3 regions of the Leisingera sp. ABM4_060 genome follow, and region 2 is predicted to be linked to each of the others. Evidence: riboswitches for the same ligand, from Rfam matches in the RefSeq annotation. Region 2 holds a riboswitch; each other region holds the start of a gene.

Region 1 (2,256 bases), 1.8 Mb from region 2:
GGGCGCTGCCGCAGGCAGCGCCCCCGCCCCCGGCGATTTGCAAAGCAAAGCGCAAAACCTCAGGCCCGATCGGATTTGCCGCCTTTTGCCGCCTGTAAGAGATTAAAACTCCACACCCTTTTGCGCCTTCACCCCGGCGCGGAACGGGTGCTTGATCTGCCCCATCTCGGTCACCAGATCGGCGATCTCGATCAGCTCCTCCTTGGCGTTGCGCCCCGTCAGCACCACATGGGTCATCGGCGGTTTCTGCTCCACCAGGAACTCCAGCACCTCTTCCAGGTCCAGATACTCATAGCGCAGCGCAATGTTGATCTCATCCAGCAGCACCATGGTGTTACGCTCGTCCAGGATCATCTCCTTGGCCTTCTCCCAGCCCTTCTGCGCAGCAGCGATGTCCCGCGCCTTGTCCTGGGTCTCCCAGGTAAAGCCTTCGCCCATCGCGTAGAACTGGCAGAGATCGCTGAAGTTCTCCTCGATCAGGGTACGCTCGCCGGTCTGCCAGGCGCCCTTGATGAACTGCACCACGGCAGAGGGCATCCCATGCGCAATGCAGCGCATGATCATGCCGAAACCAGAAGACGATTTCCCCTTGCCCGGTCCGGTATGGACGATGATCAGGCCCTTCTCGCCCTCCTTGGTCTTCATCATCCGGTCGCGCGCGGCCTTCTTCTTGGCCATCTTCGAGGCGTGGCGGGCGGCTTCTTCCTCTGAAATGACGGTTTCAGACTTTTCGCTCATGGTGTGCTCCAGCTGTTTGACCCCATGTCTTGACAAAGAAGCCTGCCATAGCGCAAGGGGGTTCCGCTGGTTCCTGTGAAAACAGGCGAAGAGGGAATGTGAAGGCCGCAAGGCTCAAGCACAGCCGCCCCCGCGACCGTGACCGGATGAGGCCGCCATGCCACTGGGAGATCACCCCCGGGAAGGCAGGATGGCCGGCAAGGCCCCCGTGCCTTGGCATCCGCAAGCCGGGAGACCTGCCAGCAAGAGGAGAGATCAACGGGCAGACGGGGTGTTCTGCGACCGGGTGAGGGGCTGGCACGAGACAGTTCCTTTTCGGCCATCCCGCATGCCCTGCCGCGACAGGAGGCGCGCCGATGGCTGACGATATGGCGGATCAAGCTGCCAGCAAACCGGGACCGGTCACCCTGACCGTGTGCCTCACTTGCCGCAACGAAGGCGCCGACCCCGAGGCGACCCGCCCCGGCACCTTGCTGCATGACGCCCTGAAAGAGGCCGGCATGCCCGAGGGCGTTACCTTGCGCGGTGTCAAATGCCTGTCAGCCTGCTCGCGCAGCTGCACCGTGCTGCTGACCGGCGGCGAGGAACGCTGGAGCTATGTCTACGGCGACATGGACCCGGAGGAGCATATCCCAGAGATCCTGGCAGGCACTGCCGCCTATGCCGCCACCGCCGACGGCCTGGTGCCCTGGCGCGAGCGCCCCACCGCATTCCGCAAACAATCCGTTGCCCGCATCCCGCCGGCCGCCTTCCCTTCCGAGGAGTAATCATGAGCGATCTCAACAAGATCCCCGTCACCGTCATCACCGGCTTCCTGGGTGCAGGCAAGACCACCCTGATCCGCCACCTGATGCAGAACCCGCAAGGCAAGCGCCTGGCGGTTGTGGTGAACGAGTTCGGCACCGCCGGCGTCGACGGCGACATCCTGAAGTCCTGCGCCGATGACAATTGCCCGGCGGAAAACATCATGGAGCTGGCAAACGGCTGCATCTGCTGCACCGTCGCCGATGATTTCATCCCCACCATCGAACAGCTGATGGACCTGCCGGAGAAGCCCGATCACATCGTGATCGAAACCTCCGGCCTGGCCCTGCCCAAGCCGCTGCTGAAGGCCTTTGACTGGCCCGCGATCCGCTCCCGCATTACTGTCGACGGCGTGATCGCCCTGGCCGATGCCGAGGCCGTCGCCAAGGGCCAATTTGCCCCCGACCTGGATGCAGTTGCCGCCCAGCGCGAGGCGGATGACAGCATCGACCACGAAACCCCGCTCTCCGAGGTGTTCGAAGACCAGATCTCCTGCGCTGACATCGTGCTGCTGTCCAAGGCCGATCTGGCCGGCGACGCAGGCGTCGAGAAGGCCCGCGCGGTGATCGAGGCGGAAGCGCCGCGCAAGCTGCCGATCCTGCCGATGAGCGAAGGCGTCATCGACCCGCGCATCATCCTGGGCCTGGAAGCGGCTGCGGAAGATGATCTCGACGCCCGCCCCAGCCACCACGACGGCCACCACAACCATGAACA
Region 2 (2,256 bases):
GTTACCGCCGCCTTGCCGTCCAGGGTATAGCTCTCGGCGCCCTCGTTCAGCGGCATCCGCGCCAGCCGGTGCTGACCGCGTTCGTCGATGGTAAAGGCGGACGGGACGCCCGCCGCCTCGATCCGGTCGAAATGCGTTTGCAAGTGCGCCGGTGTCTCGCCGCCTTCGATGCCGGTCACCGACGGGTCTTCCGGGAAGGTGCGGCACAGCGACGGGTGGTTGCCGCCGCAGTGATAGCACTCGCGGTTGTTCTCCCAGACCAGCTTCCAGTTGCCGTTCTCGATGATCGAGCTTTCATAGGCCACCTTGGCGTTACCCAGGTCATGCGGTTCCAGATACGGACGCGCCACAGCGGCAAAAGCATCGAAATCCGGCGCCTCATCGGCCAGACAGATATAGATCAGCCCCGCCAGATCACGGCAGTGCACCGGTTTCAGGCCATGCTTGGAGGCATCGAAGTCCGGCCCCATGTCACGCGCCCACAACAGCGAGCCGTCCAGCTCATAGGTCCACTGGTGGTAGGGGCAAACCAGCTTGGGCGAATTGCCTTTCTTGGCCTTGCACACAACCGAGCCGCGGTGGCGGCAGGCATTGTGGAAGGCGCGCACTTCGCCATCGGTGCCGCGCACGATGATGACATTGTAGGACCCCACCTGATGGGTCACGTAATTGCCCGCCTTCGGGATCTCGCAGGCCGGAATGGCAAACAGCCACTCGCGGTAGAAGATCTGGCGCATGTCCAGATCCAGAACCCCCGGATCGGTATAGAACGCCTGTTCCAGGGAATAGTTTTTCTGCCGGCCCATCAGCTTGGCCAGAATTTCGCTGTCCTGAAGCATCTGCTTCTCTCCTTTGCCGCATCCCCGCGGCGTCTTGGCTGGGTGCAGGCATGGGAAGAGAGATTGCAGGCCACGCGCCCGCAACCGCCCGACCGCCGCCCGCGGTTGACGTGTTTTCATGGCAAGGCTGGTTTCCGGACTGTCCCGGGGCCGCGTGGCGGCGGAGCCTGGCACCTTCCCGAGGCATGCGCCTCAGTGGTCTTTGCCAGGCCTGACCCGGGGTCACCGTTGCGGGGGCAGTGCCGGAGTTTCACCAGCTTCCCAATTCTCCGCCCCGAAAGGCGGCACCTTGCTGAGATGGAAAATGCCCGATCACGGGCCGGTCGGCGAAAACAAATCCGACCCGCCGAAACCGGAAAAAGACATGCATGTTTGCCGCTCTAAACCGCACAGGGTTGTCCAGAATCTCAAACCGGCACTCGCCAGCCTGTTTGCGGCAAGCGCTTATCTTTCATGCGTTTACCCGTTGCCCGCTGCCGCGAATTGATTCGCGGACACCCGAAAATGCGCCGGTCACTTGGAACTGGAACCACGATTAACTATATATCGTATAATTAATTGCGACTCAGGAGAACCAGATGACCACCGGCCACGTTTTCATCGCCACCAGCCTCGACGGCTTTGTGGCCCGCCAGGACCACTCGCTGGATTGGCTTTACAAACAGCCTGTTGCCGACGATGACGATGGCGGTTTTGCGGCCTTCATGGACAGCGTCGACGGGCTGGTCATGGGAACAGGATCATTCCGCACCCTGCTGGGGTTTGATGCATGGCCCTACGCCAAACCGGTTGTGGTGCTCAGCAGCAGCCTGACCGAACAGGACATTCCCGAGGAACTGAAGGACAAGGTACGCCTCAGCACCGCTGCACCCGCAGACCTTATGCAGGAACTGCAGGAAGAGGGCTGGAAACGCGCCTATATCGACGGCGGCCGGATGGTGCAGTCCTTCCTGCGGCAAGGGCTGATCGCGGATCTGACCATCACAACGGTCCCGATCCTGATCGGCAGCGGCATCCCGCTGTTCGGCAGCCTCGACCGTGACATCGACCTCCAGGTGGCAAGCTCCCGCACACTGCCCACCGGCATGGTCCAGACCACGTTCCGGGCGGCCTGACCCATGCCCCCGCGCAAAGGGCGCCCGCCCAGAGGCAGCCGGACCCTCAGCAAGGATGATGTGCTGAACCAGGCCCTGCAACTGCTCGACGAAGGCGGCAGCAAAGCTCTCACCTTCAAGGCACTGGCGGCGGCGCTTGGCGTCACCCCGATGGCCGTTGCCCATCACGCCGGCACCAGGGACGAGATGATTGCATCTCTCGTCGCCATTGCGTTCGAAGGTGCTGATGCACCGTCAGAAGCGGCAACGCCAAAACTGCGCCTGCGCGGTCTGATGACCCGCTACTGCACGCAGGTGACCCG
Region 3 (2,256 bases), 140 kb from region 2:
GGCCACGTGGCAGTGGGCGACCCGGTTGAATTAAAGTCGACGACCTTTGATTCCAGGCAGTACGGGGTCCAGGCAGGCGAGGTGTTCGAAATCTCACCAAACTCGCGCCTCAATGACCGCAAAGAGGCGTACTTCGAGGTCCGGATTTCTTTTGCGGATGAAAATACCTCAGAAGTTTCCTTGAGCCGCCGGCTGACTGCCGGCATGGAAGTCAACGCGGCGATCCGGACTGGCGAGCGAACCGTTCTTGACTACGTGGTTTCTCCCATTACCGAACCGATCGGGCGCGCCTTCCGGGAGCGCTGATCATACGGCCTGGAGGAGAACAGGGAGGATACCGCGGCAATCCAGCCTGCTACCACCTCAAAGGGCGCTTCCCGCAGTAAGACCGTTTAAGAGTTGGAAGCGTTTTAGAAGCGCGGGCAAGAACGGAACTGTGGCGGGATGGCCTGCCGGCTCCTCCCGTCAGGCTTAACCAGAAGGCTTCGCCGTAATTTCCGGGCCTCCCGCGCAGCTTGTGGCGCAACAGTTCGGTGCAGGCCTTTTCAGTTCCGTGACGCGCGGCTTCTTTTGTGCAAACCCGTCCCCCTAGCCGGGAGCCGGGATCAAGTCCTCAAGCGTTCAACGGCAAGCGGGCAATGGACGAGACGCTTGACTCGCATATTCCGTTTTGCCATTCAGCCAAAGTGACCGGTTCCGCGAGTGTTTCAATGCGCAGCGGAAGAAATAGGGAACACGGTGAGGCGTACCCAAAAGGGACCAAATCCGTGACTGCCCCCGCAACTGTGAGCGGTGAGTGACGCTGAACATGCCACTGGGAAGTCTCCCGGGAAGGCCAGCCGAACCAGGACCCGCGAGTCAGGAGACCTGCCGGACACGAGGACCGAGGCTCCGCTTGCGGGGGCTCAACTCTTATCCACCGGACGCCGGGGTGCGCGTCTGGCCCGGGCGTTGTTTCGACAATTCCGTGCCGCTACTCCCCGTTGTTCATTCCTGATTGCAGGTGTGCCTGCGTCGTCGAATGAGGACGAAATGAAACTGAACTACCTGGCCGCAGCCCTGGCCGTTTCCCTGCCGGTTACCGCATCGGCGCATTTCCAGCTGAACTACACCGAAAACGCGCTGATCGAGAAGCCCGGCGACGTGCCGATGGGGCTGGTGTTCTGGCACCCGATGGCGAACGGCCATGCGATGGACATGGGCAAGCCCGAAGAATTCTTCATGATCCACAAGGGCGAAAAGACCGACCTGGCGGACCGCCTGGAGCCCGCCACCTTCAAGGGCGTCGAGAACGAAGCCTCAGCTTACAAGGCCTCGGTGCCGGTGAAACGCTCGGGCGATTATGTGGTGGTGACTGTGCCTGCGCCTTATTACGAGGAAAGCGAGGACATCTACATCCAGCAGATCGCCAAGGTTGTGCTGAACCGCAACACACTGCCCACCGACTGGGATCAGCCGGTTGGCCTGGCCACCGAAATCCTGCCGCTGAACAAGCCCTACAACGTCATCGTGGGCTCCACCTTCTCGGGCCAGGTTCTGGCCGACGGCAAGCCGGTTCCGGGTGCCGAGATTGAAATCGAATTCATGGCCGCCGAGCCGGATCTCGAGAAGTTCTCCACCACCAGCCCGACCGTGGGTGAGATGCCGGGCGGTGCGATTGTGGCCATCGCCGACCAGAACGGCGTGTTCTCCTTTGGCATTCCGAAAGCCGGCTACTGGGGCTTTGCAGCTCTGGGTTCCGGTCCGGCGACCGAGCACGACGGCAAGGAACTCAGCCAGGATGCGGTGCTGTGGATCCACGCTGAAGAGCTGAAGTGAAAGCAGACCGATGCATATCGTAGACGGCGCACTGTCTAACCCGGTTGTGATCGGCGGCGCGGTTGCCGCCGTCGGCGGTATTGCCATGGGTCTGCGCAGCCTGCCGCTGGAGCGTATTCCGGCGGCGGGGGTGCTATCCGCCAGTTTCTTTGTGGCCTCGCTGATCCATGTCCCGATCGGGCCCAGTTCGGTTCACCTGATCCTGAACGGGCTGGCCGGGCTGGTGCTGGGGTGGGCCGCCTTCCCGGCGCTGTTTGTCGGGTTGTTGCTGCAAGCGGTGTTCTTTGGTTTTGGCGGGCTGACCGTCCTGGGCGTGAACGCAGTGAACATTGCCTTGCCTGCGGTTCTCGTGGGGCTGATGTTCCGGCCGCTGCTGGCGCGCGGCTCGCCGCTGCAAGGGGCGGTCTGGGGCGGCATCGGCGGCGGGCTGGCGATTGC

Evidence for each region. A riboswitch is a leader RNA that binds a small molecule or an ion and turns the genes downstream of it on or off. The one in region 2 is predicted to bind cobalamin.
Region 1: linked by a shared signal. The riboswitch ahead of ACXAEH_RS09525 (DUF1636 family protein) and the one ahead of ACXAEH_RS17840 (aromatic ring-hydroxylating oxygenase subunit alpha) in region 2 are both predicted to bind cobalamin.
Region 3: linked by a shared signal. The riboswitch ahead of ACXAEH_RS17215 (DUF4198 domain-containing protein) and the one ahead of ACXAEH_RS17840 (aromatic ring-hydroxylating oxygenase subunit alpha) in region 2 are both predicted to bind cobalamin.

What each region holds. Positions count from the first base shown of each region.
Region 1 is NZ_JBSWTX010000001.1:1,915,625-1,917,880, forward strand. It holds gene cobO (cob(I)yrinic acid a,c-diamide adenosyltransferase) at 103-738, opposite strand; cobalamin riboswitch at 789-996, shown strand; gene ACXAEH_RS09525 (DUF1636 family protein) at 1,095-1,505, shown strand; gene cobW (cobalamin biosynthesis protein CobW) at 1,508-2,256, shown strand, end outside.
Region 2 is NZ_JBSWTX010000001.1:3,700,176-3,702,431, reverse strand. It holds gene ACXAEH_RS17840 (aromatic ring-hydroxylating oxygenase subunit alpha) at 1-839, opposite strand, end outside; cobalamin riboswitch at 948-1,146, opposite strand; gene ACXAEH_RS17835 (dihydrofolate reductase family protein) at 1,418-1,954, shown strand; gene ACXAEH_RS17830 (TetR/AcrR family transcriptional regulator) at 1,958-2,256, shown strand, end outside.
Region 3 is NZ_JBSWTX010000001.1:3,561,334-3,563,589, forward strand. It holds gene ACXAEH_RS17210 (HlyD family type I secretion periplasmic adaptor subunit) at 1-306, shown strand, start outside; cobalamin riboswitch at 675-889, shown strand; gene ACXAEH_RS17215 (DUF4198 domain-containing protein) at 1,033-1,818, shown strand; gene cbiM (cobalt transporter CbiM) at 1,829-2,256, shown strand, end outside.